One region of the Marinoscillum sp. HNIBRBA16962 genome, then DNA from elsewhere that is predicted to be linked to it. Evidence: riboswitches for the same ligand, from Rfam matches in the RefSeq annotation. Region 1 holds a riboswitch; each other region holds the start of a gene.
What was found. Region 1 has a riboswitch for S-adenosylmethionine ahead of AC3E9V_RS22145 (O-acetylhomoserine aminocarboxypropyltransferase/cysteine synthase family protein). Riboswitches for the same ligand answer to the same signal wherever they lie in the genome.
Positions count from the first base shown of each region.

Region 2: it holds a riboswitch for S-adenosylmethionine, as region 1 does, so the genes downstream of both, AC3E9V_RS05530 (nitrite reductase) here and AC3E9V_RS22145 (O-acetylhomoserine aminocarboxypropyltransferase/cysteine synthase family protein) in region 1, are expected to answer to the same signal.
Region 3: it holds a riboswitch for S-adenosylmethionine, as region 1 does, so the genes downstream of both, AC3E9V_RS15615 (homocysteine S-methyltransferase family protein) here and AC3E9V_RS22145 (O-acetylhomoserine aminocarboxypropyltransferase/cysteine synthase family protein) in region 1, are expected to answer to the same signal.

Region 1 is NZ_CM173603.1:5,302,946-5,313,961, reverse strand. Features, by position in the region: gene AC3E9V_RS22150 (homoserine O-acetyltransferase family protein) at 1-738, opposite strand, end outside; gene AC3E9V_RS22145 (O-acetylhomoserine aminocarboxypropyltransferase/cysteine synthase family protein) at 746-2,071, opposite strand; SAM riboswitch class I at 2,316-2,428, opposite strand; gene AC3E9V_RS22140 (S41 family peptidase) at 2,491-3,909, opposite strand; gene sucD (succinate--CoA ligase subunit alpha) at 4,023-4,895, opposite strand; gene AC3E9V_RS22130 (alpha/beta hydrolase family protein) at 5,163-6,032, shown strand; gene AC3E9V_RS22125 (KdsC family phosphatase) at 6,029-6,514, opposite strand; gene kdsA (3-deoxy-8-phosphooctulonate synthase) at 6,520-7,299, opposite strand; gene AC3E9V_RS22115 (hypothetical protein) at 7,359-7,532, opposite strand; gene AC3E9V_RS22110 (threonine aldolase family protein) at 7,723-8,745, shown strand; gene AC3E9V_RS22105 (hypothetical protein) at 8,753-9,145, shown strand; gene AC3E9V_RS22100 (hypothetical protein) at 9,386-9,706, shown strand; gene AC3E9V_RS22095 (DUF2911 domain-containing protein) at 9,964-11,016, shown strand, end outside.
Region 2 is NZ_CM173603.1:1,310,953-1,321,968, reverse strand. Features, by position in the region: gene AC3E9V_RS05560 (hypothetical protein) at 1-969, shown strand, start outside; gene AC3E9V_RS05555 (YciI family protein) at 1,023-1,343, shown strand; gene AC3E9V_RS05550 (hypothetical protein) at 1,506-2,024, opposite strand; gene AC3E9V_RS05545 (phosphoadenylyl-sulfate reductase) at 2,645-3,310, opposite strand; gene AC3E9V_RS05540 (precorrin-2 dehydrogenase/sirohydrochlorin ferrochelatase family protein) at 3,285-3,911, opposite strand; gene cobA (uroporphyrinogen-III C-methyltransferase) at 3,908-4,672, opposite strand; gene AC3E9V_RS05530 (nitrite reductase) at 4,715-6,835, opposite strand; SAM riboswitch class I at 7,189-7,302, opposite strand; gene AC3E9V_RS05525 (amidophosphoribosyltransferase) at 7,538-9,424, opposite strand; gene AC3E9V_RS05520 (NADH-quinone oxidoreductase subunit N) at 9,432-10,886, opposite strand; gene AC3E9V_RS05515 (complex I subunit 4 family protein) at 10,883-11,016, opposite strand, start outside.
Region 3 is NZ_CM173603.1:3,771,847-3,782,862, reverse strand. Features, by position in the region: gene AC3E9V_RS15645 (TonB-dependent receptor) at 191-2,392, shown strand; gene AC3E9V_RS15640 (transmembrane 220 family protein) at 2,515-2,916, shown strand; gene AC3E9V_RS15635 (adenylate/guanylate cyclase domain-containing protein) at 2,939-3,946, opposite strand; gene AC3E9V_RS15630 (adenylate/guanylate cyclase domain-containing protein) at 3,988-5,082, opposite strand; gene AC3E9V_RS15625 (phosphoglycerate mutase family protein) at 5,114-5,623, shown strand; gene AC3E9V_RS15620 (Ppx/GppA phosphatase family protein) at 5,630-6,532, opposite strand; SAM riboswitch class I at 6,618-6,740, shown strand; gene AC3E9V_RS15615 (homocysteine S-methyltransferase family protein) at 6,789-7,802, shown strand; gene metH (methionine synthase) at 7,824-10,508, shown strand; gene metF (methylenetetrahydrofolate reductase [NAD(P)H]) at 10,617-11,016, shown strand, end outside.

The DNA of each region.
Region 1 (11,016 bases):
GCTGTCCATAGCTTTAGAAAGGTAGTAGTAGCTTTCTGCCGTGAATCGCTTTCTTAATTTCTCTCCCTGGTATCGTTGATAAGAGGATGCTGAGAAATGATCCCAGCGGTGATCCACATCCTTTTGGGTTTTATCAAATCCGTTATAGTGCCGGTAAGAAAGCATAGCTATAGCCCGTGCTGTTTCCAGACCTCTGGCTGTATCGATGTTGTCCAGGGCCATTCGCTGAGCTTCGTTAAAAGCAATACCCCAGGGAGAATGAAAGGCATTGGTGGCCAATGGGACGATGTTATCGAATAATTCACCTTCTTGAACTGCCCACTCCAGGAGCTGCTGGCCGCCCATTGACCCGCCAATGCCAAGGAAAATTCTTTTTATACCCAAATGGTCCTTTAGCACCTTGTGCAGTTCGACCATGTCGTGAATGGTTACCAGCGGAAAGTTCCTGTCCTTTGGGCCGGTAGTGCCATAACAGGACCCAAGCATATTGGCACAAACAATGAATTTATCTTTTGGGTCAATGGTGAGCCCTTCTCCAATAAGCTGTGGCCACCACTCAGAAGGGTCACTGTTTGCAGTCAATGCATGGAAAACCCACACTACATTGGTTTTATCCTTGTTGAGTTTACCAATGGTAGTGTACCGAATTTTTACATCCTCAAGCGTGGCTCCGCATTCCAACACTAAAGGTCCGGGAACCTTTAGTGTGGAAGTTTTAGGAGAAATCTGCTTTTCCAAGGTCGTATCAGGAGTTAATGGGGTTGTCTGCATATATTTTTTCAAAAGCTTTTTGAAAGTCTTCTTTGATATCATCGATGTGTTCTATGCCCACAGACACTCGCAACAAATTGGGTAAAACTCCGGCTGTGAGTTGCTCCTCATTGTTGAGCTGCTGATGAGTAGTGGCTGCTGGTTGTATGATCAGTGTCTTTGCATCACCTACGTTAGCCACGTGACTAACCAGTTCCAAATTGTCCACAAGGCTGGTAGCGTGTTCTTTTTCCCCTTTGAGGACAAACGAGAGCACTCCGCCAAAGCCATTTTTCAGGTATTTTTTAGCCAGTTTGTGATAGCTGCTGCTTTCCAGTCCCGGATAGTTTACAGATTCCACCAGCGGATGCTCCTCCAGCCATTGGGCCAGCTCCAGTGCATTATCTACGGTTCGTTGTACCCTGAGCGAAAGTGTTTCAAGTCCCTGCAGAAGCAAGAAACTGTTGAAAGGGCTCAGTGCAGGTCCGAAATCCCGTAACCCTTCTACTCTGGCCCTTATCGCAAAGGCAATATTGGGCAATCCAAGTGGATTTTTTTCACCAAACACATCCCAGAAAACCAGTCCGTGATAACCCTCTGAAGGTTCTGTGAACTGTGGGAACTTACCATTGGCCCAGTTAAATTTTCCGCTATCTACTATCACTCCTCCTATGCTGTTTCCATGCCCGCCTATCCATTTGGTGGCTGAGGAGGTTACTACAGCTGCTCCGTGCTCAATGGGTCTGAAAAGATATCCGGCAGCACCAAAGGTGTTGTCCACAATAAGTGGGATTTCGTACTTATCAGCTAAAGCAGCCAATGCATCAAAATCCGGAACATTAAACCCGGGATTACCGATGGTTTCCAGGTAGAGCGCTTTGGTATTTTCATCAATCAGTTGCTCAAAGGCATCTACAGTGTCACTCTCTGCAAACCGCACATCAACTCCCAGTCGTTTAAACGCAACTTTAAATTGATTGTAAGTGCCGCCATAGAGAAATGAAGTGGAGACAAAATTATCTCCTGCCTGTAAAATATTGTTGAGCGCAATAAACTGCGCCGCCTGACCTGACCCTACAGCCACTGCCGCAACTCCTCCTTCCAGAGCAGCAATACGCTTTTCAAAAACATCATTGGTTGGATTCATGATCCGGGTGTAGATGTTTCCAAACTCTTTCAACGCAAAAAGATTAGCTCCGTGCTCTGAGTTTTTGAAAGTGTATGAGGTGGTTTGATAAATAGGCACGACACGAGCTCCTGTAGCAGGGTCTGCTTCCTGGCCGGCATGTAATTGTAAAGTTTCGAATTTAAGGTCTGACATTGTTGTATATGTTTTAGTGCTGTGAAAAAATGTAAGGGGGCTTTTCTGATCCCGATGGTAACCGTCGGGGCGGGCTGATGCATTCACATGCGTTTGGAATGGCCTGCAGTACTAACAACAGCAACACATACAACAGCAATCCTGATCGCTGATATCAAACTGATCAATAAACTGCTCTGCTTCAGATTCTAAAAATGAAGCGAGTTCCTTGAGGATGCTTTGGATGTTGATTTTCATACTTATCAATTTATATTTCCCAACAGAATATCTATCAGGACAGGAATTAGCACCTTCCCGTTTAGGGTGGGGGTTGCTAGCGCTTCACAGAGCCTGTCTCTCAGCGCTTCTTTATAAATCGATCATTTACCGATTTGAGAAGGCAAACCTAGCACGGAATTTTTTGTTTGCAAAAAGAAATTTTAAAAATCCTTCAAATGGAGATTCTTTGGAAAGGAATTTTTATCCAAAATAAACCGCCTGTTCCATGCTTTTTTATCAATGGACTGCAGGATTGGACTTCTTTCTAAAGTTTCATATTGAGGAATGATACGGGCAGTTTGTACGCCAATTGCACTTAGAGCCGCATTTAAAAGTGGTTCTTCTGTGTCTCCCAGGGGATTGAGAACAAGGAAATTGTCTTCAATGAGAACATTCGGAATAAATCCATCCGGATAATCCTGATTATCCGCATTTACAATTCTCACTATTATTGGTTGAATAGCCCACTCGTTTTCAGGATTATCCTCCTCATTGATGGTGATACTACCTACATCTTTTCCTACCGTGGTGTCACCTACGATGAATACATCCATGTAAGGTTTTAGTGAGTTAATAACCACCTCAGAGGCCGAGGCGCTGCGACCGGAGGTGATGATGTGGACCATATTCCCAATATTGGCCCCTATGTTTTCCGATTTATCGAAGAAGGGAAGGTTCAGAAAATCCTCACCCAGGTCATCATCATTCAGAATAAGGTCCTGTACCTCATCATTGTATTGTTTTTTAAACATCAGGTCTTCGCTGGTGGCGTTTTTTACAATCAGGCTGGAAAGATTTCTTGCGGACAACTCACTTCCTCCGCTATTGAATCTTAAGTCCAGGATGAAATCTGTGATGCCCTGACTTTTAAACTCATTAAATACCATATCTACCTGCTCATCGTATACGGTACTGCCCTGAGATGGGCCGGTGGAAAAGAATGTATAGACCAAGTAGCCTATCTTCTTTCCGGAGATCTCATACACAGTATCGAGCAGGATCGGGTTTTCAGCAAACGTGGTTGGGTTGATAGTTACTGAGCCCTGATCTACAAACTCTTCATTATCAAAATCATACCTTCTGTATTGGGCTGTGTATTCAGCATTTGTTTCTCCTAGCAGCTCTTTATAATTGGAAGTGGTCAATTGTGCGCCATTAATCGTATAGATGATATCTCCACGTTTCATTCCGAGGAGGTCGGCAGGAGCTCCGTCTTTGATATAGGTGAGCTGCATGATCACATTTTCGCTCCCATCTGATTCCAGGTACAGCTTGTATTCAAAGCCAGATTCCAGGCTCACTCCATTGAGAAGGTCTATTAATTCTTCATAGTTATCATGTATAAAAGAAAATCTGTCTTGAGGCACTAAGAGGCTTTTATAGAAAGTTTCCGGGTTAAGGTTTGTGCCTGGTTTTTTTGGCAGGTCGGTGGTCCAATAGTACCAAAAGTCCATTTCGCTGTAAATCCAGTTGTTGACCTTGTCGAATGCCGTTTTGGGCTCGTTATCTTTATTGCAACCCGACCATAAAAGTAAGCTTGCGAATAGGACTATTAATATGGGGTATTTTATGTTTTTCATAATGCTGCTATCTCAACGTTAAAGATATTTAATGATTATTGTTCCCTGCCATTAAATACAAAAAGTCGGCTAAAATAATTTAACCGACTTTTCATTTCTGTATTTTGTCTTCCTTATGCCAGGGCCTTTTTCATGACTTCTCCTATGTCTGCAGGTGATTTCACCACATGCACACCATTTTCAGCCATAATTTTCATTTTAGCTTCTGCTGTGTCATCTTTTCCGCCGATGATAGCTCCGGCATGTCCCATTCTTCGGCCCGGAGGGGCTGTTTGTCCGGCAATAAATCCAACAACCGGCTTTTTATTTCCATTTTCCTTGATCCATTGTGCGGCTTCCGCTTCATAGTTACCGCCTATTTCTCCGATCATTACGATGCCTTTAGTTTCAGGGTCATCCATCAGCAGTTGCACGGCTTCTTTAGTAGATGTTCCGATGATCGGGTCTCCACCTATTCCTATAGCGGTGGTAATACCCAGTCCTGCTTTCACTACCTGATCGGCAGCCTCATATGTCAGCGTTCCTGATTTGGAAACAATTCCTATATTCCCTTTCTTAAAAACAAATCCAGGCATGATGCCAACCTTCGCTTCTTCCGGAGTGATTACTCCCGGGCAGTTAGGACCTACGAGAATGGCACCCCTTTTCTTAGCATACGGCTTGGCCTTCATCATATCTTTTACCGGGATACCTTCTGTGATGGTGATAATCACTTTGATGCCGGCATCCGCAGCTTCCATGATAGCATCCGCAGCAAATGCAGGTGGTACAAAGATGATGGATACGTCTGCTCCTGTTTGGTCTACAGCGTCCTTTACGGTATTGAAAACAGGCTTATCAAGGTGAGTCTGTCCGCCTTTCCCCGGAGTAACACCACCTACTACATTACTACCATACTCGATCATTTGAGAGGCATGAAAGGTACCTTCTGAACCGGTAAACCCCTGCACGATGATCTTGGAATCTTTATTTACTAGAACGCTCATTTCGGACTTGTTTCGTATTGAGTTGCAAAAATATTTGAAATGGACACATTGCCAAACGGATTGCGAATTTAAACCCATTTAAGCTACTTCGGAATAAAGGCTAAATGTTTTTGGGCTTTTGAGTAAGATTTTTCTGAAATGAGCCTGGTTATTCTATCTGATTTTAAATTACAAGGTCAAGATATTAATTGGATTTGAGGATTGTATACATTTGCGACAGCCATGTGTTTAACCGCCTTTCAGTACATCAATTTTTAATGGACAAGCATGCAAAAGGCTGAAGCGATTGAGATTGCTACAGATGACCAGGTAAACATAAGCGCCACGGTGTTTGGCTCTCAGAAGAAAAGTCCCCATTTAATAATTATCGGACCCGCTACAGCTGCCCCTCAGGGATACTACAGACGGTTTGCAGAATATGCCAGCAATTACGACGATTTTGATGTCATTACTTTCGATTACAGGGGTGTTGGAGAGTCACTTCACGATCCCGTGACCATTTGCCAGGCAAAGATGAGTGAATGGGGGGAGTATGATCTAAAAGCTGTCATTGAATGGGCGGACCAAAGGTATGACAAGATTTTTTTGATAGGTCATAGTGTGGCTGGCCAGCTTTTTCCCAAGGCTTCTAATCATGACCGGATTGCTGCAGCTTATTTTGTAGGATCTCAGTCAGCTTATTTTGGGCACTGGAAAGGATTGCCGCTTATTCAGGTAATGATCTTCTGGTTGATCAATATTCCACTCACTACATTTCTTTTTGGCTACATGCCCGGATGGGTAATGGGTGGTAAAGTACCGCTCCCAAGCAGGATAGCATTGGAATGGAGAAAGTGGGGGCTACATCCGCAGGGTGTTTTGCAGGGAAACAGGATTCTGATCAGGGAATTTGAGTCTGTCAAAATACCGTTGCATTTTGTGAATATAGAGGATGATAAGGTACTCGCTCCCGTTGCGGCGACTCAGGCATTAATGCATTGCTATAAAAATGCCAGCACCTCCTATCAGTATATAAGGCCGTCTGATCTTGGGATCAAAAAAATAGGTCATTTCGGTTTTTTCAAAAGCGGATCAGAAAGGAAACTCTGGTCGATGCCTATGCTCTTCTTTACTCAATTTGTGAGAAAGCTGAGCTAAAGAACAAACCGATCAATAAACTCTCTGACCGCTCCTTTTCCTCCGCCTTTGGTGAGGGTAATGTCAGCAAGGTTTTTCACTTGTATGGTGGCATCAACCGGGCAGGCACTAAATCCCACCTTTTCCATAACCTCCAGATCATTTACATCATCACCAATGAAAGCTACTTCTTCATACGTAAGGTTAAGCTCTTTTAGCCACCTGTCTAAAATCTCAAGTTTTGGATCCTGACCGATGTAGATGTACTTCATGCCGAGCATATTGGCCCGGGCGCTGACCATCTCAGTCACCAGGCTGTGACTAATGATGCCCACTTCCATGCCTGACTTCAGCGCCAGTTTTATACCCATGCCATCTTTTACATCAAATTTTTTAAACTGATTGCCGTCTTCCATCATATAAATCCCCCCATCGGTGAGGGTGCCGTCTACATCGAGGATCAGTAGTTTGATCTTTCTAGCTTTTTCTTCCAGTGTTTGCAAAATGCTTATATGTTAAGAGCAGTTCTTATCTTGATTACTTTTTCCAGTATCGGTTTCAGCTTATGCAGCGGCAGCATAGTTGCACCATCGCTCAAAGCTTTAGCCGGGTCAGGATGGGTTTCAATAAAAAGCCCGTCAGCCCCTGTAGCCGCGGCTGACAAAGCCAGGGTTTCTATGAGTTCCGGATTTCCGCCGGTTACCCCTGATGATTGATTGGGTTGTTGTAGGGCGTGTGTACAGTCCATAATCACAGGAATATTGTGTTTTTTTAACCGGGTAATGGAAGTGGCATCCACTACGAGGTTTTCATAACCAAAAGAAAAGCCACGTTCACAGAGCCACACGTTTTGATTTCCTGTAGATCGGACCTTTTCCAGCGGAAACTTCATGGCTTCCGGCGACATAAACTGACCCTTTTTTATATTAATCTGTTTTCCGGTCTGACCGGCAGCAAGCAGTAAATCAGTTTGTCTGCATAAAAATGCCGGTATTTGCAAAATGTCTACAAAGGGGGCCACTTTGTCCGGGTCTTTGCTTTCATGGATATCCGTAAGCGTTTTCACAACAAAAGCCTTCCCCACCTCCTGAATAATCTTCAGCGAATGGTCCTCTTCCAGTCCTGTGAAACTGTTTATACTTGTCCTGTTTGCTTTCAGGTAGCTGGCTTTAAAGACAAACTCTATATCCAGATCATCACACACTTTTTGTACCTCTTCTGCTATTTCAAAGGGGGTGGTATCATTTTCTACCACACATGGGCCGGCGATTAGAAAGAGTTTATCCATAGTCTGAAATGTGTCAGCCTGCCAAAGATAAATGAAAGACTTTGACTTAAAAGTGGACACTAAAGTGTACGGTTGTGAACCAAAAATGTATTTTTTACAGTTATTCCTTTCAGAAACCGAAATGGTACGACTTTTGCCCTGAAAATAGAGCGGTTAAAGAATGTTAATTCCGTAACTCTTTTTTTGGAGAGTAGCGTAACCGTAGCATAGGTAGAATTAGCAAATCTCTTCATATTATGCTAATTAAATTAAGGGGGTCAGAGTAGTAGCTGGCTCCCTTTTTTATTACCTCTATGCAAGCTTAATCACATCCACTCCCATTATTTATGAAAAACATTTATAAACAGCGGATTAAGGGTTCTCAATAAAATTATACCGCTTCGCGTCGGTCCGGATTTCCGGCTAAATCCATATTTTAGTGTCATGGAGTTAAAGCCGATAGATTTAAGAAGTGATACCGTTACCAGGCCCACTAAAGAGATGCTGGAAGCTATGATGGGTGCGGAAGTGGGGGACGATGTGTTTGATAATGATCCCACGGTCAATGCCCTGCAGGAAAAGGTAGCTGACCTATTTGGTATGGAGGCTGCTTTGTATTGCCCGTCTGGCACGATGACCAACCAGATTGCTTTGCGGATATCTACTGAGCCACAGGATGAGGTAATTTGTGACAAGCGATCTCACATTTTCTTGTATGAAGGCGGCGGTCTTGCTTATAACTCCATGCTTTCTCCCAAACTTTTAGATGGGAACCGGGGGCGGATTACTGCAGAGATGGTTAAAGCGAGTATTAACCCCAGGGAGGACATCCACTTTCCCAGAACCAGGCTGGTAGGGCTGGAAAACACGATGAACAAAGGAGGTGGAAGTATATATGATTTAGCCGATATGCGTGAGATCCATAAGGTATGCAAGGAAAACAACCTCAATCTGCACCTGGATGGAGCACGGCTTTTCAATGCATTAGTGGAGACCGGAGAAGATCCAAAGGTATACGGTGAGCTTTTTGATACTATTTCGATCTGTTTTTCGAAAGGGCTTGGTGCCCCGGTAGGGTCAGTATTGCTGAGTAGTGCAGAAAACATAAGAAAAGCCAAACGTGTTCGAAAGGTTTTTGGAGGAGGAATGCGCCAGGCTGGATATCTGGCAGCTGCCTGCATTTATGCATTGGATCATCATGTCGATCGCCTGAAAGAAGATCACAAAAGAGCGAGAATCATAGGAGAGGAAGCAGGAAGGTGTACGGGTGTGAGGGAGGTAATGCCTGTGGATACCAATATTGTTATAGTAGAACTGGAAGCTGCTGCTCAATCATTTTTAGAGAAGTTAAATGCAAAAGGTATTCTGGCGGTGCCTTTCGGACCAACAGCTGTTCGTTTTGTGACCCACCTTAACTTTACAGATGCTCATCTGGAAGAAGTGGTGAATATTTTTAAAAAAATCTAAAGCGAGAATGAAAAACAGAACCCTGTATTTTTTAGGAGTATTGCTTTTAACAAGCTGCTCGGAAAAGCTCAATACTTCAAGATCTGCCGAGGACTTTGAGCAGTTTTATGATCGATTTCATACGGATCGGTCATTTCAGCTGGAGCGTGTGAAGTTTCCGCTGGAAGGCACCTATGAGGATGCTGACGGAGAGATCATCTGGAACAGATCTAACTGGATGATGCATCAGCAAAAGGTTACTGAAATTACCGAGCCCAACTATGATACGGAGATCATCCAAAAAGATCAGCTGGTAATAGATAAAGTCAACCTGAGAGGTTCAGGGTACAATAGTGAACGGCACTTTCGGCTGATAGATGGGAAGTGGTACCTGGTGTATTACGATTCTTCTAACCTATAACTGTTTTCGGATCACCATTCCCACTCCGGCAAAAACCAAAAAAGAGGCTTAAGTAATTGGGTCTAAAGCAGTTATTTTAAATGAACCTGAAGATTCTAAAACGGATTGCTGAGTGGTGATCATGAACGAATAAAATTTTCAGAAAAAAATTAAACCAAAATTTCTTGCAATCGTTTGCAATTAGTACTTTTACACCTCCAGCCTGAGAGTTTTTTACGGACAATTTAAATTTTTAAGATCATGGTATTCACAGAAACAGATAAGCACACGATGCGGATACTTTGCACTTTGGTAAAGCTATCTCAGGATACGGACGCAAGCCCGGATGACATTATAAAAGTAGGACAGCACCTGGGTGTGCCAAAGGATGAGACTGAAGAGTTGTTTGATGAAATTGAAGAGCATGATGTTATGAATCTTTCTTCTTATGAGGAAAAACAAAAATTTGTGAAAAACTGTTTCTCTTATATGGATCGGGGCTTTGACCCTACGAGTTCCGAACTAAAGTTTTATAACCAGGTGCTGGATCACTTGGGGCTGGAAACCGGATCAAATAATTAACCGCTGAATTGAGTGTTTAATACAGCTCAGTTCTGAGTTAAACCATAATTACGCATTAAAGTCAGATGTGTAATAGAGTGCTTCGCAGCGGTTAAAAACAACAATAATCAGCAACAACGTTACCCCAACGAGTAGTCCTCACTAAATGAGGACTACTTTTTTGTGCCCTCTCATGGACGGTATTTGCCGATAACATAAAAAAACCTCGGTGACCGTAGTTCTGATTTGTTTTAGAATAAAATCAAACTATGTGTGACATGATCAAATCAATATCAAAGCCAATTTTTAGTTTGTGCTTTCTTCTGGTTTTTACCGGGGGCATACTTGCACAGGTTACAACTCCACGTCCGAGTCCTTCAGCTACGCTTACTCAAAAAGTTGGGTTAACTGACGTTACCGTGGAGTATTCACGCCCTATAGTGATTCGTGGAAAGAACGATCGTACCGGACAAATATGGGGAGGACAGGTCCCCTGGGGACTTGCCAATAATAATTTTGGGAACCGGCAGCCTATGCCCTGGCGAGCCGGAGCTAACGAAAACACGGTAATATCATTCTCAACACCTGTGATGATCGAAGGGAAGGAACTTGGGGCCGGGAGCTATGGCCTGCATATGATACCTTATGAAGATGGAAAAGTGACCGTTATTTTTTCTGAAAACACTTCCTCCTGGGGTAGCTTTTGGTATGACAAAGAAGAGGATGCATTGCGGATAGATGTAAAAATGGAAGAAGCTCCCTTTACCAATGTGCTTACTTACGACTTTATTGACGTTGGCCAAAACTCAGGAACGCTGGCACTGAAGTGGGAGAAGAAGCAAATACCTTTTGAAATAGCGGTAAGTCAGAATGAGGTTTTGGCAAGTATCCGGGACGAACTGCGAGGTGTGCAGGGATTTGGTTGGCAGGGGCCTTTATCTGCAGCCAGTTACTGTTTGAATAACAACGTCAATCATGATGAAGCCATTCAATGGGCAGACCGGGCGATAGCTGCAAACCGTAGTGGACAGACTTTAGGAGTAAAGGCAGCCCTGCTATTTCAAAAGGGGGACAATGAAAAAGCTGTAGAAGTTGCTGAGGAGGCAAAGGAAATTGCTACCATAAATGAGCTAAATACGTTGGGGTACCAGCTCATGGGAGCCAATCAGATGGAAAAGGCCGAAGAGTATTTTAAACTGAATATTAAACGAAACCCGGAAGTGGCTAACTGCTATGACAGTATGGGTGAATGCTACGTAGCAATGGGTAAAAAAGAAGAGGCTATAAAAATGTTTAAGAAATCACTTTCTATGAACCCTCCTGCCAACGTA
Region 2 (11,016 bases), 2.2 Mb from region 1:
ATTCAGCTGGACGAAGAGGGCAACTTCGTCCAAATGAGAGAAGAAACTGATTATGCCATCCCCACAGGTGATTGGATTGCTATAGATTCCATGTACTACTTCTTTGCAATGGATCCAGCTACGCTTACTGTTCAGTTGTTTCAAACATCGGCAGACCTGTCAGAAGAGCCCACAATTACTCCTTTACCAGGTCTTACTTACCCGCTGGCAGCCGCTGAAACCTCAGATGACCAACTACTATTATTAAACTACAATATAGCTAATCAGCAATCCACAATTTCCAAATTAACTACTGAGGGAGACACAACAAATGTGATTAATTACTCCATTGGTGCTGGCAATGATGTAGAAGAAGATATTCTGAACCATTATTTAGACCCGGAGAGATCCGGACTCCCCTTTTTCTGCGGAGAATTTGGTTCTGGAGGAGCTTATTTCAATGGATTTTATAATTACAGTTTTTCATTGGTGTTTACTGATTTCGGAAGTCAGACCGGTGTAGTACAGGGCCAGGCCGCTAATGCAGGCATTACCGATGCCCTACCTATCCAGGGAGGTACGTTCGGGGTGTTTGGATTTCAGTTTAATGATAACTTTATCAACCCAAACGCTACGCTCAACACTACCGGTATTTCTTCCAGTATAGATCTTTTAAGCACAACCGTGTCTGAATTCAAATCCCGGACTCCTGCTGATGTTGAGATCGTCACCATCAATGAGGTAAGCTATACGGTTTTTGCTGCTGAAACTGAGAGCAGACAGGTAGCGCTCTATTTTTATGATGCCACTACGGCGGAACTTGCAGGAATTCACAAGATCGGATACCTGAATCCTTATACACTGGCCTCGGTGAAGGTTGATGCGGAAAATAACCTTTTGGTTTTAGGCGCAACTTATGTAGCCGGCAGGTTTCAGCGGATTTTCCTAACCAAAATACCGCAGGATAACCTTGCCGAAATTGTGCAATAATGATCAAGAGCTTAAAAATATCAATTGCGCTTTGCCTGATAACACTTACTTGCATGGCACAAGAGTCCGAAAATCGATCAGAAGATCAGTATTTTGCTATGATCTATACCACCGGTGAAAAGTGGGATACACTCAAAGCCGTAAATGAGCAAGCCTATTTCAACGCTCACTCCAAACACTTATCTACTTTAAGAAAAGAGAAAAGAATTGTTATTGGTGGAAGATATGATGATAAGGGCTTCATGCTCTTAAAAGCAGAATCCTTAGAAGAAGCACAAAGCATTGTAAACAGGGATAGTTCAGTATTATACAACACTTTCCAGGTCGAGCTATTCCCTTTTAATGCCTTTTATAAAGGGTGTATAGATGATTGAGACCGAGGAGCCTTCACTCCTACTCTAAGCTGAACCCACTCCCAAAGGGAGTCTATGTTTAAGGATAGATACCTACCGAGGCCCCGGTACTGACATGAGACATGACCACAATCGTTGAACGTGCATCACAAGGCCACTACCAAAGGTCTAGCATGAGGATTGCTAGATCCCCGTCAAATGATGGGCATGTTCATCAATCACATCGATCTGCCTGGTGATAGCCTCTACATATTTGTATAACTCTGCCTCCAATTCCTTTTTATACTCATCGTACCCTTCCACGTTTTTATTTCGCTCCACATCATTAAAAACCATGCATTCCTGACGAAGGAAGATCATAAATGATTTGGTAGTGTAATCAATCTCCAGGGTTTCGATATCATCGATAGTTGCTTTGGCTTCCGGATCCTGATCTTTATCAAATTTTGATATAACAATATCATAAAGTGATGAATCATAGTGGTGAATTTGCTTGAGCAGCAGGATCATATTGTCTCGGTATGGACGGTCCCGGCAATACTTCTCAAGTCCCGCATACGTCTCCAGGTTCACAGCCTCAGCATCCCACTGAACTCTTAAATCATCTATGATCTTAACAACTTCGGCCTCTGTATCCTGGGCATGAGCATTGTAAGAGCAGAAAAGGATCAGCAAAAAGCCGACTGGTAAAAGCTTTTTCATGGCGAGTAATTATTGATGGTTAGACCAATAAACCCGAATTATTCAATAGAATATTTTCACTCTTGAAACAAGATATTCTATTGAATAATGACGAAAAATTTCTCCTTTGGAAATTTTTGTCAGGGTAACCCAGACAAAGCAAAGCTTTCGTCTGCCCTTTGGGTAAATTATGCGCTAACGCATAATTTGGAAATACAATTATTCGACGAATATTATCAAAACAGAAAAACAGAAAAAAATGAATCTTGCTTTTCTCCCTGATGAAACACTGACAAGGGATCGGCTGATCAATTTAGGATAGATGCTCCAGGGGAATGACGCTTACATTTAGCGATATATTATCGTCACTCCCGAAGGGAGTCTTTGCCAATGTGAAAAATGGCCCTCACCTTAAGGATAGATTCCCTGCGGGAATGACGAGGTGTATAAAAATGCATTCTTCCACTAAACTGCAAAAAGTCACTCCCGAATGAACTCTTTGGGAATGACGCTTACGTTCAGCGATATATTATCGTCACTCCCGAAGGGAGTCTTTGCCAATGTGAATGGTCCTTATCTCAAGGATAGATTCCCTGCCGGGAATGACAAGGTGTATAAAGGATCTCAAAAAGATCGTGGGATTAGAAATGCAAACCGCACTCGCTCTTGGCCTTGCCCTGCCAGCGGCCATCTCTGCCTACCCCCTTTTTAGTACAATGCACACAGCCTATGGAGCCATAGCCCTGATACAAAAGGGGATGTGCGGGCAGCTCGTATATCGACCGGTACAGGTTCAGATCTTCCTGGTTCATGTCCAGTATTGGATGGAACTTTACCATAGCCCCGTGCGGCTCAAAAAATTGCTTCTTTGCCCTGTTTTCATTTTGAAACCGTAAAAGACCGGAGACCCAGATCTTATGCTTCTTCTTCAAAGCCCTCAACGGCTCCACTTTATTGATGAAACAGCAGAAGTCGGGATTTCCTTCCCAAACTCTATGTTTCGTTGTAAACTCATGGGATCGTGGGTTAGGATTTACTTCCTGCACGTTCAGGTCAAACTCCCTGATCAGGTACTCTTTGTACTCAAGCGTTTCTTTAAACAGATACCCGGTATTGATCAGGTAGATCGGGTGGCCTGGCGCTACTTTATTAATCAAATGCAGCAATACCACTGAAGTACTGCCAAACGAAGTAGTGATCAGGATATCCTCCGGATCAAACTCCTCAAAAAGCAGCTTTAGCCGATCAAGATAGGTCAGGTTTGTATACCTGTCATTCAGTTCACTTAGGTTCCACTTCTGACTCATCTTCTTTCTTTTCGCTTGATAATACTGATGTGATTTCGTTTAACCGGTCCACCTTGTACTGGAAGTCTCCCTTCAACTGATCACGAATATTCTTCAGTTGGTTAAGGAGCTGGGGAGTAGACTCAGGAAGTACATCTTCAAGCAATTCTCTGAATCGCTTGGCGAAAGTCGGGGACTTTCCATTGGTACTGATCCCTACCTTCAGGTCACCCTTCTTCACTGTTGATCCCAAATAAAAATCACACAGATCCGGGGTATCGGCTACATTGGTCAAAAGATGGCGGCTCTCTGCCCACTTTTTCAGTCTAATATGAAGAGAATAGTTATCAGTTGCTAAAATGAGCAGGTCAATGCCTCTGAGATCCCATCTTCTAACCTTTCTTTTCTTTATTTCGATCGATCCTGACTGAGCGGCAAGCTTTTCCAGTTCCGGAAGCACTAGTGGCGCTATCACCCTGATGTTTGCATTAGGGTCGTTCTTCAAAAGAGCCTCCACTTTTTCCAGCCCCACATTTCCTCCACCTACCACAAGCGTTTTGATCTTGTGCAGCTTCAGAAACACTGGGAAAAGCACATTTCCGTCTGTCAGTGTTTCACTCATGCCACCACTCTGTTTTCATCCCAGACAGCACTCCCCTGGTACTGCTCTTTGGCATACCTCGCCCCCTCGCCAAAAATCAATAAGGCCGGTGCCTCAGGTTGCTTTTCTTCGGCTATGGAAACTATATCCCTGACCTTTCCAATGAAAACACTGCCATCCACATGTGAACCTTTACTGACAATGGCTACAGGCAGATCTCCCCGCCCATTAGCCAGATAAGCCTCCACAATCAAGTCCAGTTTTCCCAGACCCATGAAAAACAATGCAGTGGGAGAAAATTCAGCAGCTCTGAGCACCTCATCACTTAGTTTGCCTTCATGCGTAGTGGCTGTCACTACCGTGAAGCTGCGATTGATACCTCTGCAGGTAAGTGGAATACCAAAATAACCAGGAAGCATGACGCTGCTTATCCCCAGCACTACCTCTGTGCTGATACCGTGCTTTTCGGCGTAAGCTTTTTCCTCAAACCCTCTTGCAAAAACAAACGGATCACCGCCTTTAAGCCTGACAACATGGCCAAACTCATAAGCGTACTCTACAATCAGAGCGTTGATCGTTTCCTGGGAAACACTGGCTTTACCTGCCCGCTTACCCACAGGGATATGCAAAGCATCAGGTGCATAGCTTAAAAGCTCAGGATCCACCAGTGCGTCATACAAAATCACATCAGCAGCCTGAATAGCCTTCACTCCCTTCACAGTGATCAGTTCAGGATCACCGGGACCAGCACCCACCAATGTCAATTTCGGTCTTTTCTTCATGTATTCACGGTTTCAAAATCAGGCATCATGCTTACTTCATTGCTAAGCTTTGTAAAATTCATTTACCACCAGCTTCTCACCCTTCTCAGCATTTCTCAAGTCAGTGATCTGATTGAAAAATGTTTCTGCTTCCTCCAGATACGCTTTGGCAAAAGCTTCTTCAGGTGCATTCTTGTTGATCTGTAAAGTCAGGTCATCAAAAGACACCGGCAGCTGAACCTCTCCGGTATCTACCAGATGCTTTTGAAAATCTTCAATGATCCCCTGATGTGTATTGCATTGAATGTCCTTACTTAAAAGGATTGCTTTAGCTCCTATGACAAGCGTGTTGTAGCTGTAGTAAATGGCATCTGCCCATTTTTCCTCTGCCAGAGCCACTTTCCCTTTAGCCAACCGCTCCTCTGCATCCATCAAGATGGTGCTCACCAGGTCCAGCATTACGCCGGCACATTCTCCTACTCCGATTTCGGGAACGAAATCATCTACTTTACCCCAGTCCTGATAATCAGAATCAGATAAAGTAGTCACATCAGCCAGGGGTTTCAGTATTTCATAAAAATACCGCTTACCCTGTCTTCTAAAGTAGGCATTGAAATATTCCTCCTCCGTACCATTTTCCTCATAGTCATTGAGCAGGTAACGGACCGTCTCCGGTATCCTTTTAGTAGGAATTTTAATAACCTTCTCAGCAATAAAACCCTTACCGTCAGGATCTACTCCCCCGCCTATGACCACCTGCATGGCCGGAACTACCTTGTCTCCATGCTTAATACTGCTTCCGTGAAAACCGATATTACCAACCATATGCTGGCCGCAGGAATTCATACAACCACTGATCTTGATCTTGATCAAAGACTCGTCCACCAGGTGCGGAAATTCATCACGGATCGTATCCTCCAGCACTTTAGCCAAAGCCGTACTGTTAGTTACCCCAAGGTTACACGTATCAGTGCCGGGGCACGCTGTAACATCTGCTAGTGTATCAAATCCCGGAGCAGAGAGATCCAGTTCCTTCAATGCAGCATAGACTGCAGGAATATCTTCCAGCGTAATGTATTTAAGCAATAAGCCCTGATTGAGGGTTATTCGGATATCATCCGCCGCCCAATTTCTTACGATATCGGAAAGCTTTCTTGCAGTTTTAGCGTGGATATCACCCAAAGGAACCCTGACTTTCACAGCATAAAATCCTTCTTGCTTTTGTTCGAACACATTAGTTAAAAACCACTGCTTATAAGCTTCATCATACTCAAAATCGTCTATAGCAAATATTGGCTTTTCTTCAGGCACCGGAGTTTTTTCCTTTGGCACACTTATCTGGTAGGAGTGATATGGTAGCGCCTTTCGCTCCTTGTCTACCAGCTCCATAAACCCATCAAGACCCAAACCTTTCTTAGGATCGATCAGGAATTTCATTCGGGCTTTATGTCTCCGCTCGCGCTCTCCATATCGATCAAACACGCGCAATCCGGCCTCCACAAAAGGAATAAGCTCATCCTCCGGCAGGAAATCATAAGCTTTTTGTGCCACAAAAGCCTGAGCCCCGAGCCCTCCTCCTACAAGAACCTCAAACCCGCGCTTCTTTCCTTGCAGTTTAGGGATAAACCCAAAGTCATGAATGTAAGTAAAGGCAGCATCTGCACGGCTGGAAGAGAAAGCTATTTTAATCTTTCTCCCCATCTCCTGGCATATAGGATTTCTTAAAAAGTACTCAAATACACCCTGAGCATAAGGGGCCACATCAAACGGCTCTTCCGGATCTATACCGGCAAAAGGAGATGCAGTTACATTCCTGACCGTATTTCCACAGGCCTCTTTTGTCGTAACTCCTACCTTCTCCAGAGCTTCCCACATCTCCGGGGTATCATCCAGGTTCACATAATGAAGCTGAATGTTCTGCCGGGTGGTCAGATGCAGATTTCCATTGGTGTACGTTTCTGAAAGGTTGGCTACCGTCTCCAGCTGATCAGCAGTGATCTTGCCGTACGGTAGTTTAAGACGAAACATCTGCACGCCTTGCTGTCGCTGACCGTAAACCCCTCTGGCCAGCCGAAAAGCCTTAAAACGCTCTTCCGGAATCTGCCCCAGCTTAAAGCTTTGGATCTTTTCCTTAAGCTCCTGTATATCAGCGACTGCCTCTGGACTAATTGTTTGTGTGCTCATGTCTTTAATTTTTTCTGGTCATAAAAAAACCCCGAGGTTTCATCTCCGGGGTTTCTGACACATTATTGTTAAAATTCTTTATTTGTTACACATAATGCTTCCCCGGGTAGGCTGTACAAATACAGCATACACAACAACACATACAGATACAGCATGCACTGTTTAGTTTGTTCAGGAAGTTAGTTTTGATTGTATTCATTAGTTTTTGTGTGTTATCGGTTTAAAAATTGCTCTTGTGAAAAAATCAGAAGGTTTCTGATCATTTACAACAACAGCAACAACACACAGCCCATTTGCTTACCGGCCTAATGAAGAGATCAAAGAATACGTTTTTAGTAATTTTCATATCAATTAATTCATATCCTTCTTCTGACTATACAGAAGAAATCAGGAATTAGCACCTTAATTTTAGTTTTCAGGTTGCTAGCGTTTCTCAGAGCCTGTCTCTCCACGCTTCTTTATAAATCAATTTTTCTAGAATTGATACCTCAAAGGTGAATCAGATTATTCAAACATCAAAATGATTTATGATAAATAGCCGACATTTTTGAGAAATTTTAGATGAATTCCAAATTTTAGCCTTCAAATTTCCACTTTTTCAATACCAAGCCATTTAAGAAGGCTTATTTGCCAAATGAATATGGTACCTAAACGAGGGTTAGTTATGAAAGGTTCCGGAAAAGAATTGGTTTTGCGAAACGCTTAATAAGCTCTGACTTCTGCTCCTTTCATGAAGTTGATGAAGGCTTTATTAACCACCCGGTTCCCCCCCTGTGTAGGGTAGTCTCCGGTGAAATACCAGTCACCAAGATGGTGTGGACAGGCTTTATGCAGGTTATCGACGGTCTGATAAACCACTTCGAGCTCAGCTTTCATGTTTTTTGGTTTTACAATTTCTGTAATTTTTGCTGATACCTGGTCATAAGTGAACGGCTTATATAATTCCTTCACATAGTTTGGAGCACTTTTCTCTCTGATACTGGCAAGGCATTTCTCAAAAACCTCATCTAGTAAATATTCCTTATTGTGCTCTTCCAACAGGGCCAATACAGCTCTAAAAGCCACAAATTCTTTCATCTTACTCATATCTATACCATAGCAATCCGGAAACCGAATCTGAGGTGCTGATGATACGATAACTACTTTTTTAGGCTCAAGCTTATCTAGAAGGGTAAGAATACTCTTTTCCAATGTAGTGCCACGCACAATAGAATCATCTATGACTACCAGGGTATCTTTATTTTTGTTAATTACCTCATAAGTGGTATCGTAAACGTGAGCTACCAGATCATCGCGATGCGCATCATCTGTGATAAACGTTCTGAGCTTGGCATCCTTAAGCACAAGCTTCTCCACCCTCGGCCTGAATGATAAAATATCTTCCAGAGAATCAGCGCTGGGTTTTTCATCAAGAATGATGTCCTTGCGTTGATTGATAAGGTATTGGTCTATACCTCTCAGCAGACCCAGAAAAGAGGTTTCTGCTGTGTTTGGGATGTAGCTGAAAATGGTATTCTTCAGATCAAAATTCACAGCTTTTAATACCTGAGGGATAAGCAGCTCCCCAAGCTTTCTGCGCTCATTGTAGATATCCGGGTCAGTGCCTCTTGAAAAGTAAATACGCTCAAATGAACAGGATTTCTTTTCCCCTGACTGAATAAAAGGCTCCTCCCTGAAGCTTCCATCTTTATCAATGATCAGGGTATGTCCCGGCTTTATCTCCTTTATGTCCTCATAAGCACAGTCAAAAGTTGTTTTAAGAGCAGGTTTCTCTGAAGCAACAGAGACCACTTCATCGTCTGCATAATAATAAGCAGGACGGATGCCATGAGGATCACGGGCCACAAAAGCAGCTCCATAGCCTACCATTCCTGTCATAATATATCCTCCGTCAAAATCACGGCAGGATTTTTCTAAAACTCTTCGCAGATCAATTTCATCTTCAATGATCTCAGTGATCTGCTGATTAGTCTTTTGTCCACGGTACTTATCAAAAATCGCCTGATTTGCTTCATCCAGAAAGTGACCGATTTTCTCCATTACAGTGACGGTATCCACCATCTCCTTGGGATGCTGACCAAGTGTTACCAGTTTATTAAACAACTCATCCACATTGGTCATATTGAAGTTGCCGGCCATGACAAGGTTTCGGCTTCTCCAGTTATTCTGCCTTAAGAAAGGATGACAGCTTTCGATGTTGTTTTTTCCGTGAGTACCATACCGCAGGTGGCCAAGCCATACCTCCCCTGTAAACGCAAAATGCTCCTTCATCCATAGAGCATTTGTGTAGTTCTCTTTTCCTTCTTTTTGCGCCTTGCTGTATTTCTTACTGATCTTCCCGAAAAGATCTTCTATAGGCTGCTGATTGGTGGTGCGGTACCGGCTGATATATCTTGTGCCCGGAGGCATATCCAGTTTGATGTTTGCTACCCCTACTCCATCTTGCCCTCTATTATGCTGCTTCTGCATGAGCAGGTACATTTTCTTTGCAGCATAAGCCGGAGTGCCATATTTATCAATATAGTATTGGAGGGGTCGTCGAAGACGGAGCACTGCTACTCCACATTCGTGTTTTATCGCGTCGCTCATTTGTCAGTTACCAAGCAATGAATTTAATATTTTCCGCAATGTTATTCAATAAATCCGGCCTAAAGAAAATCGATAACAACACTCCTGTGAAAATAGTTGCCAAAAGTCGTTGATAAAACTGGATCCTGACCGTATTTGCATTTTGAGATTCTTTGAGAAAAAAATTATACGGGATTTTCAAATAAAAGAAAAGTGAAAACACCACACTCAAGACCCCCACACCCAGATACGTGAGCATTAAAGGATCACCAATGTTTTCATACCAGGACCACAAAGCCGAAAACAAATAAAATTTTGCGGTAAAGCCGGCAGTGGGAGGTAACCCTACCAAAGCTATTAATACCAAAACAAACAAACTCCCGAGGTAACTCTGGTCAGCTCTCAGCCCGGAAAAATCCTCAACATCTTTGATGCCGAGCTCCTCAAAAATGGCAAGCAGATGAAATACAGCCAGATTCATAAACATATACACCACCCCATACCAGATAAATGCATTAGCTCCAGTCTCACCGGGGATAAGTAAAGGAACCAGCAAAAAACCGGAATGGGCTATAGCTCCGTAAGCAATCAGCCTTTTTGCGTTGTGCTGACGCATAGCGCCCAGTGTCCCCAGCACGATCGTTGCCATACCGATCACTGCGACGGCAACAAAAAGCCAGTTTACAGTAAAAATGTCTAACTGCCTGAATATCCTGTGAAGCAATACCAAAGCCCCGATTTTAGGCAAAGAAGCCAGGATCGGGAGCGATTCGGTAGGTGCTTCTTCATACGCTGATGGTGTCCAGATATGGAAAGGAACCAAACTTATTTTGAACAGTAAGCCACCCATGAATGTCACCAGCCCGAAATTCAGTAAACCTGAACTGCCTATCACATTAAAATCCATTTCGGATAATACAAGGGTACCTGTAAACCCATAAATCAATGACGCTCCATACAAGGCAAATGCAGAGCTCACTCCACCAAATAGCAGGTATTTCAGCCCTGCTTCAAACGAACGCTTTTCAAAATTGAAATTGGTGATCAGGTAGGATGCAAAAGAGGTAAGCTCTACGGCAAGGTAAATAATTAAGAGATGATTGGCAGAAAGCATCAGGGTACTGCCCAAAATCACTGATAAGAGCAGAAAATAAAACTCAGACTTCCGCTCACGCACCTCTGGGAAAAACACTATCCAAAGAGACAAACCAGCAAAGGCTATTTTGAATAAGTCACCCAGCCCATCCATGACCAGGAAATCGGAAAGGATGATCACCTCTTCCGAACGGACAGTTACTCCAAAAAGAGCCACCAGCAACACTATGACATAAAGCAATTTTGATACAAGAGGCTTCGAAAACAACAGGCCTCCTGTGAGGACAAGCATTGCTCCTGCTACCAATGCGATCTCATACCGCAAAAGCAAAAGCTGATCCAAAATATCCTGTAGCTGACCTGCCTGTAGCTGTTCCAAGAGCATCATTGATTTAGATAAAATTCTCCCTGGCTGATCAGGTGATCTACAAAAAACTTTAATGAGTTATCGATGGGGTCAAGAAGTATCGACGGGAAAATTCCAAATAAAAGAACCAATACCGCAAGAGGAACCAACA
Region 3 (11,016 bases), 1.5 Mb from region 1:
CAATTTGATCAAAGACTTCCCGGCCGGGTAGGCATGACTGGAGTGACCTTATCTTGATGGCATTAAAGAGACCGATGGGGGTTATAGAGAAATTTTTCAAACCGTATCCCTTACTGCTTAATCGCAACTTGACAAAGTATGATTAGAATAGATAATAGATAGCTAACTGCTGATTTTACAATCTTAAGGTATGAAATATTGGTTAGGAGTGCTGACTCTGGTCAGCGCTATGGGGTTGAAAGGACAAGTTATATCCGGTTATGTTAAAGATGACCTGAGCAAAGAACCCTTAGTGGGAGCGACTGTGCAGGTGTTACAAACCGATAAGGGAACCACTACGGACGAAGACGGCCATTTTACAATAGCGTCTGTCATGCCAGGCAGGTATTCAGTTTCCGTGAGTTACGTAGGGTATAAGTCTTCTGTACAGAATGATGTTTGGGTGAAAACAGGAAGGGAAACGGTTCTGAAGGTGGAATTAAGCCGTGATTTTACTAACCTGGAAGAAGTTACCGTCACAGAACGGGTTTCTTTTTCGAGTCCGGGCAAGCTGAAGATTACCGAAGAGCAGATCAACAGGTTTGCGGCTACTTACTATGATCCTGCCCGACTCATCACCTCATCACCCGATGTGGCAGTATCCAACGACCAGAATAATCTTATTTCTGTACGGGGAATACCACCGGCTTATAATGTCTGGATGCTGGAGGGTGCAGAGATTGTAAACCCCAATCATCTTTCAAACGCGGGCACTTTTCTGGATCAACCTACAGCCACTGGAGGCGGAGTAAACATACTGAGCGCACAGATGCTAAGTGAGTCAAATTTCTTATACAGTACATTTGATAATACCTATGGCAATAGTGTAGGTGGTATTTTCGATATGCACCTCAAACAAGGCAATCAGCAGGAGCGGCAATATACCGCTCAGGCCTCCCTCATTGGAATTGACCTGGCAGCAGAGGGTCCATACAGAAAAGGAGGATCGGCCACTTTTGCCGCAAATTATCGCTATTCATTCACCGGTTTATTGACCAATATGGGGGTGGATTTTGGCGGAGAGTCTATTGGTTTTCAGGACTTAGCTTTAGCCACATCCCTGAAATTGGGCAAAAAAACCAAACTCAAAGTATTTGGAGTAGGCGGGTTGAGTTTCAACCATTTCGATCATCTGGATTTTGAAGATTCGGAAAGAGAGAAAGACCGGAGTGATATCTACTACGATAACAAAATGGGTATCGCAGGGGCAAGCCTGGAAACTTCTTTTGAGAACAGTGAATGGACCAACACACTGGTGGCTTCAGGCTATCAGAATGAAAGGGATCAGACAGTCTTCAATAATCAGGATGCGTATCAGAGTCGGATCAATTATCAGGATGAATATACCATTTATTCAGGTACATCCAGCTATGTGAAAAGGTTTGGAACCAACCGGGTATACCTGGGGAGTACGGTGAATTTTTATAATTACAAAGAAAGCGAAAGCACCTTTTTTGAAAGTCCTATACCCGCCAACAGCCAGCGCTTTAACAAGCAGCAGCTTTTGGGGCGTCATTTCCTGGCGTTTGATCATCAGCTCAGTCCGCATTTTTATGTGAATTATGGGCTCACTTACAACTGGAATAATGGCAATCAGCATTCCTGGGACCCCAGAGCAGAGATACGAATTCTTGTAAGTCCGAACGCTACGCTTTCGATGGGTGCCGGGAAGTATAGTCAACTATATCAGCCATTCACTGTATATTTTACAGGTTCCGGAGCAGACCAGACTACCATTACTAATGAAGCTGACTTCATCAGGAGCTATAGGTATAGTTTAGCTTACAACCTTACTTTGAATGGGTATAGCATAGGAGCGGAGTTGTTTCATTACCAGTTTCCTGAAATTTACCTATTGTTTGAAGATGAGGCTTCTGCCCGATCTACAGGCTTTAGTTTGATGACCGAGAAAGCTTTTAGTGATGGGTTTTATTTCAGACTGGGGGGTTCCTTGTTTGATGCGCCATTGGAAACAGACTTTGATGAAAGAAACAGGTACAACACAAGGTATAATCTGAGCCTGGCCAGCGGAAAGGAATGGCAAAAGAATAAGGAGGATAAAACCAGTTCATTTGGTATCAATGGTCGGCTACTGTACCAGGGGGGACAATACAACCCACCTCAGTGGTTCTGGGGTGAAGGCTATGAGACTGACAGTTACTTCCGGTTTGACCTCAGAGTGCAATGGGTTAGATACAGGGAAAAGTATACACGGGTTTTAGCCATCGATCTTCAGAATGCCTTTAATGTCAAAAATGAAGCTTACAGATATTTTGACCAGTTCACAGGAAGTGAAGAAACTCAATATCAGCTTGGACTTATTCCTATACTAACCTACCGGGTAGAGTGGTAAATTATAAGAATGAATTACATTAAGGTCAAACTTGCCAGTTGATTTTCAGGTAGTTACCATCGTCTCCCTGTATTTGGTTATATAGGCGCTATATAATCGGATATTACCTGTAAATTAGATCTATGAAACCAAACATTAAATATGCCGTCATAGCTATACTTTTTCTCCTGTTTGCAGTGGTTCAGTATAATGATCCGGACCCGTTAATCTGGATACTGATCTACGGAGCAGTAGCATTGATAGCTTTTTTAAAGATTTACCTTAAGCAGGTAAATTTTAGCCCATTGATTATCACCCTGATCGTAATCATGCTTTTATATGCTTTCTTCTACATTCCAAGTGTGATGCAGTTTTTAAGCAAGCCTGATAAAGCAGAGTTATTTGGAGCTATGAAGGTAAAAAAGCCCTGGATAGAAGGAACCCGGGAGTTTATTGGCCTCCTGCTAGCCATCGGAGCGCTGCTTTACCTCAGAAAAAATCCGCCCAAAAAGAAAAGATCAGGGAAAAATAAACGCCGGGTTTGACCAGAGTTAGCCCGAATTCTGGTTAGTTGGTTTTTACAGTAAATAGCTCGATGTTTTTTGAATGGTTGGTTTGTATGGTACCAGAGAATACTTTTTCAAAAAACGCTGGCAGGCTTAGTTGATCCATAAGCGGTTTGGAGATCAGGTGATCTGTCTGGAATTTTTTGCATGACTTTTCAATTTGTGCCCCTTCATACAAGACTTTTCCACTGAAAACAATCTGGCTTTTGACATCACCTACCTGCCCAACTATTACTTGTCCGCAGTGAAATCCTGCCGTAAACTGAGGAACAATCCCATACTTTTTTAAGTACTTTTCTCTATGCTTCCTGATATCCCGTTTTACCTGCTGGAAGGCCCTTAAACAGTTAATATTCCTGATGCCGTCCTTCATTTTCCATGTCACGACCATTTCATCACCGACGTATCGATAGATCCGTCCATAGGTGTTTAGGATTGCGTCAGTTATATCATAAAAGAACTCATTGAGAAACTGGTTATACCGGATTTCACCCATTTTTTCAGCAATAGTTGTGGAATCATTGAGATCGAGGAACATGAAAATCCGTTTCTCTTTACGAGGAGTGTGATACTTACCAAAAATCAGGTTCAGCAAGACGCCCTGTCCCATTTTGTTGGAGATCTGGTGGGTAAAAATAAGACCAGCACTGATTAGTAGCGTATACAAAATGATGACGTGAAAATCTCCATGGTATACAAAAGCATGAAATTCTTCTCCCTGGAGGTATTCCGTGTAATTTTCTCCATTGTAAAGACTTCTGTTAAATGAAAAAACCAATAGGATTAACAATATGAAGAAGGAGGTGTAAACCAGTGTTTTTAAAATTACCTTTTTGAAAAATTTCATTTTCCTCTTGAGAGGGCTGTGAAGGTAAAGTTCTGATATGGATAAAAATGCTCCACCTAAAAGGCCGATCGTCATTCCATTAATGAAGGCGATCGGGTCATTGTATTCTCGGGCTGTGAGCGGATAGAGCAGGCCAAACAGAACACCTACAGCGATGAACATGAAAGAGATTCTGGTGTTCCGATGCCTGAGCCAACTTACTCTCATATTGCCAGGAGTTCTTTATCGTGGATTGAAAACACTTCAATTGGATTTTGTTTGCCACGCAGTGACATACTTCCAACTGCTTTGCTCTCAAAGAGGAGTGGCAGGTCTACTTTTCCAATCAGATCTTCAGAGACCAGAAGCTCTTCCCCAAGCTCTCTGCCTTTGGATAGAAGCCTGGAAGTAGTATTCATGACATCTCCGTGGAATACTATCTGCGTCTTTATGTTTCCGATTTCCGCGCGCACCAGCCTTCCGGTATGGATACTTCCGATCGGAGTGGGGATCAGCCCATACTTGGTAAAATACTTCTCCCTTTTCTGCTCAATTCTATCTTTTATAGCATGAAATGTCCGTACACAATTTGCATTAAAAAGGCCTTTTTCCATTCTCCAGGTGACCACCAGTGTATCTTCCACGTATTCGTAGATGATTCCCTGATGCTTTACTATGGGTTCTGTGATGTCATAGAAGTATTCATTAATGAATTTGAAGAAAGTAATTTCACTCAGCCTTGAGGTGAATTCATCCACGTTCCCCAACCCGATAAACATGACTATGCGCTCCTGCAGTACAGGCCGGTAAAAAGTGCCGGTGATAAAGCTGACGAGTACTCCCTGTCCCATCTTTCTGCTCATCATTCGGGTGAAATTGATGCTGAACGCAAAAAATAATGCATACAAAACGCCAACCGAAAAGTTTCCATACAAAAGATAATGCTGAAATTCACCATCGTTGAGCACTTCCGAATAGGACATACCAAGACGGAGCATTCTCGAGGTAGCTACTACATTTGTCAGGATAAAAACGATCAAAAAGAGGTAAAGTGTGGTCCTTAGTAAAAGAAGATAAATGAACTTGAGCTTTCGGATACCCCCTGTAAAGATCCACAGCTCTAAAAAAGATATCAATATCCCGATCAATGCTCCTGAAATAGCTCCGTTAATGAACGGAATAAGCTCAGAAAAGCCGTTTGAAAACATCACATAAATAACTCCCAGCAGAATACCTACTAAGATAATCTGCCCAGATACCCTATATTTGACTTTTTGGCTGACAGTGAGTTTCAAAAAAAGGCCTGATGTTGGACCCATGAAATTACAAATTATTTGGTAAGTTTCTGATATGAACAACAAACACCTTCTCCCGAAGATCTTTTTCATTCTGTTGCTATTCCTGGGTGTGTCTCCAGTGAGGAGTCAGGACCTGACAACAATCATCCTTGTGAGGCATGCTGAGAAAGAGCAGGATGGTACATCCGACCCATCGCTTACTGAAAAAGGTAAGCTGAGGGCTGAAAGACTGGCTTATATGTTGAACAGCCAACCTATTGAGACCATTTACACCACACGTTTCAGTAGAAATACCAGTACCATTTACCCAACAGCCCATCTGAAAGGTGTAATTACCAAAGTATATAAGCCCCATCAGAAAGGTTTTGTTGAGGAAATCGTAAAACAGCATAAAGGGAAGACGGTGCTGGTTTGCGGGCACTCAAACACTGTGCCCTTTATGGTCAATGAGCTCATCGGAAAAGAGCTTTTTGACCAACTTGCTGATGATGACTACAATGATATTTTTATAGTGACGGTTACTGAAGTAGGTAATGGAACCTTCACCATTATCAACTATTAAACCCGCTCAGGAGTTTTTCACAAATACCTTCCCTTTTGTCGGGTAGTACTTTTCAAAAAGGTAATAGTTTATACCATCTTTCAGTCCTACATCCGGAACCACCATGGTTCTGGCACCGGCAGACTTCATGGCCTCAATGTAGATCTCAGAGGCCGGAATGATCACATCTGCCCGGTCAGGGTTTAACTGGAGTTTTGACATCCGATCCTGCAGAGACATATTTTTAAGAAATTCCTGCACTTTCATGACCGTATCGAGGGATATCTTTCTCTTTTTACCGACCTGTGAAAGCTCATAGATCTTATTGATATTTCCTCCGGTACCAATGGCAGTAATGCCCTTATAATCTTTAACCTGATGGTAAATCCAGTCTTTCATGGCTTTCCAGGCTTTGGGAGAATCCACATGGTCGAGCCTGCGAACCGACCCTATTTTAAATGAATTGGATAAGATCTTGGCTTTATTTTTATAGAAATTGAGCTCGGTACTTCCACCTCCTACATCTATATGCAGGTATATCTTATCATCCAGATCAAGGCTGATGACATTATTGATCAGTGAAGCTTCCTTTTCGCCAGATATAATGGTGAGCTGCAGGTTTAATTCCTTTTTCACCCGCTCAACAATCTCTTTACCGTTTCTAGCTTCACGCATGGCAGAAGTAGCACAACCATAGAAATGATCTACTTCATAAAGGTCTATGAGGTGCTTATATGCCGTCATAAGCTTCATGAATTTTTCTTCACGCTCCGGGCTGATCTTTTTGGTTTTAAAAACATCATGGCCTAATCGAAGAGGGAAGCGAACGTATTCAAGCTTTTTTAACGTGATAATTGTTTCGAATTCAATCACTTTGGTGATCTGTAACCTGATGGCGTTAGATCCTATATCAATAGCTGCAAATTTCATTGGAGCCAAAAGTAGTCGTTTCAGAAATTGAGCCCTTGAAATATTTTCATTTTTATTATGAGGAATCACGTGTATATTTGCATCACATTTATCGAGAAAGGCGGAGGGATTGGGCCCTGTGAAGCCTTGGCAACCTTTTCGGACGTTCACAGTCTGGATTTCGGTGCCAATTCCCACCCAGACCGAAGCGTCAGGGAAGAGATAAGCTGTCCACTCACACCTTTCTCCAAATAAATGTCTTTAAATAACCTGGATAATGACAAAGCTAAAAGACATAGCGTCGGAGAGAATATTGGTGTTAGATGGCGCCATGGGTACCATGATACAGCGATACAAACTGGAAGAGGAAGACTTTCGAAATGAAGAGTTAAAGGATCACCCTCACGCTTTAAAGGGGAATAATGATCTTCTTTCCATCACCAGACCCGATGTGATCAGGGAGATTCATGCCGCCTATTTTGAGGCCGGAGCTGATATTGCTGAAACGAATACATTTAGCAGTACATCAATAGCACAGGCTGACTATCACCTGGAGCATTTGGTTTATGAGCTGAACTTTCAGTCAGCAAAAATCGCCAGAGAGGCTGCTGATGAATTCACCTCAAAAGATCCTGATAAACCACGTTTTGTAACAGGTTCAATAGGCCCGACAAACCGTACAGCATCCATTTCCCCGGATGTAAATGATCCTGGTTTCAGGGCCGTTTCTTTTGATGGATTAAAGGCAGCATACCGTGAACAGATCAAAGGACTGATTGACGGGGGGGTAGATGCTTTACTTGTAGAGACGGTTTTTGATACGCTTAATGCCAAAGCCGCTTTAATGGCCATTGACGAGGAAGTGAGTGAAAGAGGCATTGAATTACCCGTTATGGTTTCCGGTACCATTACGGATGCGTCAGGACGAACCTTGTCCGGTCAGACTACCGAAGCATTTTTAATCTCCTTAAGTCATATGCCTCTTTTGAGCATTGGTCTGAATTGTGCCCTTGGAGCCAGCCAGCTCAGGCCTTATTTACAGATCATGGCTGAGAAATCAGACTACATGGTGAGCGCCCACCCAAATGCAGGTCTGCCTAATGAATTTGGACAATATGATCAGACTCCTGAAGAAATGACCATGCAGATAGAGGAATACCTTCAGGAAGGTTTGGTCAATATTATCGGGGGGTGTTGTGGTACTACTCCGGACCATATCAGGTCCATTGCGGAGGCAGCCGGCAAGTATAAGCCCCGCAAAATTATTAGTAACCAGCAAGTGATTGCTTAAACCATTTTAGCCGCAAAAATTTTGAATGGAGTTACCATGAAGGTAACAGATATGCCTATGAAACCATTGATGCTTTCTGGCCTGGAGCCGCTTGTCATTACATCAGACACCAATTTTGTAAACATTGGCGAACGAACCAATGTGACAGGCTCAGCTCGTTTTGCCCGCCTCATCCGGGAGGACAAGTACGAAGAAGCCCTGGAAGTAGCCCTCGATCAGGTACGAGGTGGAGCTCAGATCCTGGACGTGAATATGGATGAGGGGATGCTGGATGGTAAAGCTGCAATGGTCAGATTCCTGAACCTCATTGCATCAGAACCTGAGATATCACGGATTCCGATTATGATTGACTCATCCAAATGGGAAATTATTGAAGCAGGACTCCAGTGCATTCAGGGTAAAGGAGTGGTTAATTCCATTAGCCTGAAAGAAGGAGAGGAGTCTTTCCTGTATCAGGCAAGAAAGATCAAGCAATACGGTGCGGCGGTTGTAGTGATGGCTTTTGATGAGGATGGGCAGGCAGATACTTATGAAAGGCGGATAACTATCTGTAAAAGGACGTATGATTTGCTGGTCAATGTGGTGAAATTTCCTCCCCAGGACATCATATTTGATCCCAATATCTTCCCGGTTGCCACCGGAATAGATGAGCATAACAATTATGCCGTTGATTTTTTCAATGCTACCAAATGGATCAAAGAAAACCTGCCCGGAGCCAAGGTGAGTGGTGGAGTCAGTAATGTTTCATTTTCATTCAGAGGAAATAACGTAGTTAGAGAAGCCATGCACTCAGCTTTTCTTTATCATGGCATTAAGCATGGCATGGATATGGGGATCGTGAATGCCGGAATGATCGAAGTATATGATGAGATCCCTAAAGACTTACTGGAGCGTGTAGAAGACGTCTTACTCAACCGAAGATCAGATGCCACCGAACGGCTACTGGCTTTCGCCGAAAAGGTAAAAGGTAAAGGAAAAGTAAAAGAGACAGATACTGCATGGCGAGAGAACCCTGTGGAGGAACGCCTGAAACATGCCCTAGTAAAGGGAATTATAGACTTTATCGAAGAGGATACGGAAGAAGCTCGCCAAAAGTATGATAAGCCACTGCATGTCATTGAGGGGCCGTTGATGGATGGGATGAACGTAGTGGGTGATCTTTTTGGATCAGGAAAGATGTTTTTACCACAGGTGGTCAAGAGTGCCCGTGTAATGAAAAAGTCTGTGGCATACCTGATCCCATTTCTGGAGGAGGAAAAAGCAAGATCCGGTGATACTAAAAAAAGTAAGGGGAAGATCCTTTTAGCTACGGTGAAGGGTGATGTACACGATATTGGTAAAAACATAGTGGGAGTGGTACTTGCCTGCAACAACTATGATATAGTAGATCTTGGGGTAATGGTCCCGGCAGAAAAGATCCTGGATGAAGCGGCAAAAGAGGATGCAGATATTATTGGGTTGAGCGGATTGATCACCCCGTCGCTGGATGAGATGGTGCATGTGGCGGCAGAGATGGAGCACAGAGGAATGCAGCTGCCCCTGCTCATCGGAGGGGCTACTACCTCGAGGATACACACTGCTGTGAAGATCACCCCTAAATATTCTGGCCCGGTGATACATGTGCTGGATGCTTCTAAGAGTGTTGGTGTAGCATCTAACTTATTAGGAGAGAAACGGGATGCTTTGGTTCAGAAAATTGCACAAGAGTACCATGACCTTCGGATAGGTCATGAGAATCGTCAGCAGGAAAAAGCTTCCGTAAGCTTTGATCAGGCAAAGAATAATAGATTTAAAGCAGACTGGCAAAGTTATACGCCTGTAAAGCCAGACAAATTGGGCAACCAGGTTTTTGAAGATGTGCCGCTTGATCAGGTCAGGAATTATATTGACTGGACACCGTTCTTTACTACCTGGATGTTGAAAGGGAAATTCCCCCAAATCTTTGAGAATCCTACGGTAGGCCAGGAGGCCAGGAAACTGTACGATGAAGCCAATACCCTCATCGATAAGGTAATTGCTGATGGTTCCCTGAAGGGTAAAGCCGTAGTAGGATTATACCCTGCTAAAGCTGTTGGAGAAGATGTAATGGTGTTTAACGAAGGTCAGGATGAAGTTTGCACTTTCCATTTTTTGAGGCAACAGGGTAAAAAAGGTAGCGGTATCCCCAACCTGAGTTTAGTGGATTTTATCTCTCCGGAGAGCGATTACATTGGTGGGTTCGCAGTATCTGTATTTGGAGCTTCGGAAATAGCAAAAAAGTTTGAAGATGACCATGACGATTATTCCTCTATTATGATCAAGTCTGTAGCCGATCGTTTTGCTGAGGCGCTGGCTGAAATGATGCATGAGAAGGTGAGAAAAGAGCTGTGGGGATATAGTTCTGAGCAGCTTAGTAATGAAGAGCTTATAAAAGAGAAGTATTTGGGAATCAGACCTGCACCAGGCTACCCTGCGTGTCCGGATCATACGGAAAAACGGATTTTGTTTGACCTCCTGAAAGCAGAACAGAATATAGGAGTTGAGCTGACAGAGAGCTATGCCATGTGGCCTGCATCTTCGGTGAGCGGTTTTTATATAGCTCATCCGGAATCTAAATATTTTGGGTTAGGGAAGATCTACGAAGACCAGGTAACAGACTATGCTAAAAGAAAAAGACTGGATAAAAAAACTATAGAACAATGGCTGGCACCCAATCTGGGGTATTAAAAAACGTCTGAATTCCTATATTCAATATTTGAAAAGAAAAATAGCTGATATTGATGGAGATGATTCCCAAAATCCCAACAACCCAACAGCCTACATACCAATAAAGAAATGAAAGTAACTGAACATATAAATGCCTCGAAAGGGAATACCCTTTTTTCATTAGAGATAATCCCACCTAAGAAGGGGGATAGCATCAATTCATTGTTTGATCACATTGACCCTTTAATGGAGTTTAAGCCTCCATTCATTGATGTGACTTATCACCGGGAGGAGTTTGTCTATAAAAACCGGGAAAACGGACTCCTGGAGAAGAAAACCATTCGAAAACGACCAGGAACCGTAGGGATCTGTGCGGCCATTAAAAACCGGTATGAAGTAGACCCTGTGCCTCATATCATTTGTGGAGGGTTCTCAAAAGAAGAAACGGAGAATGCCCTGATAGATCTGAATTTTCTGGGGATTGATAATGTATTGGCCATTCGGGGAGACTCCATAGCTGAAGAGAAAA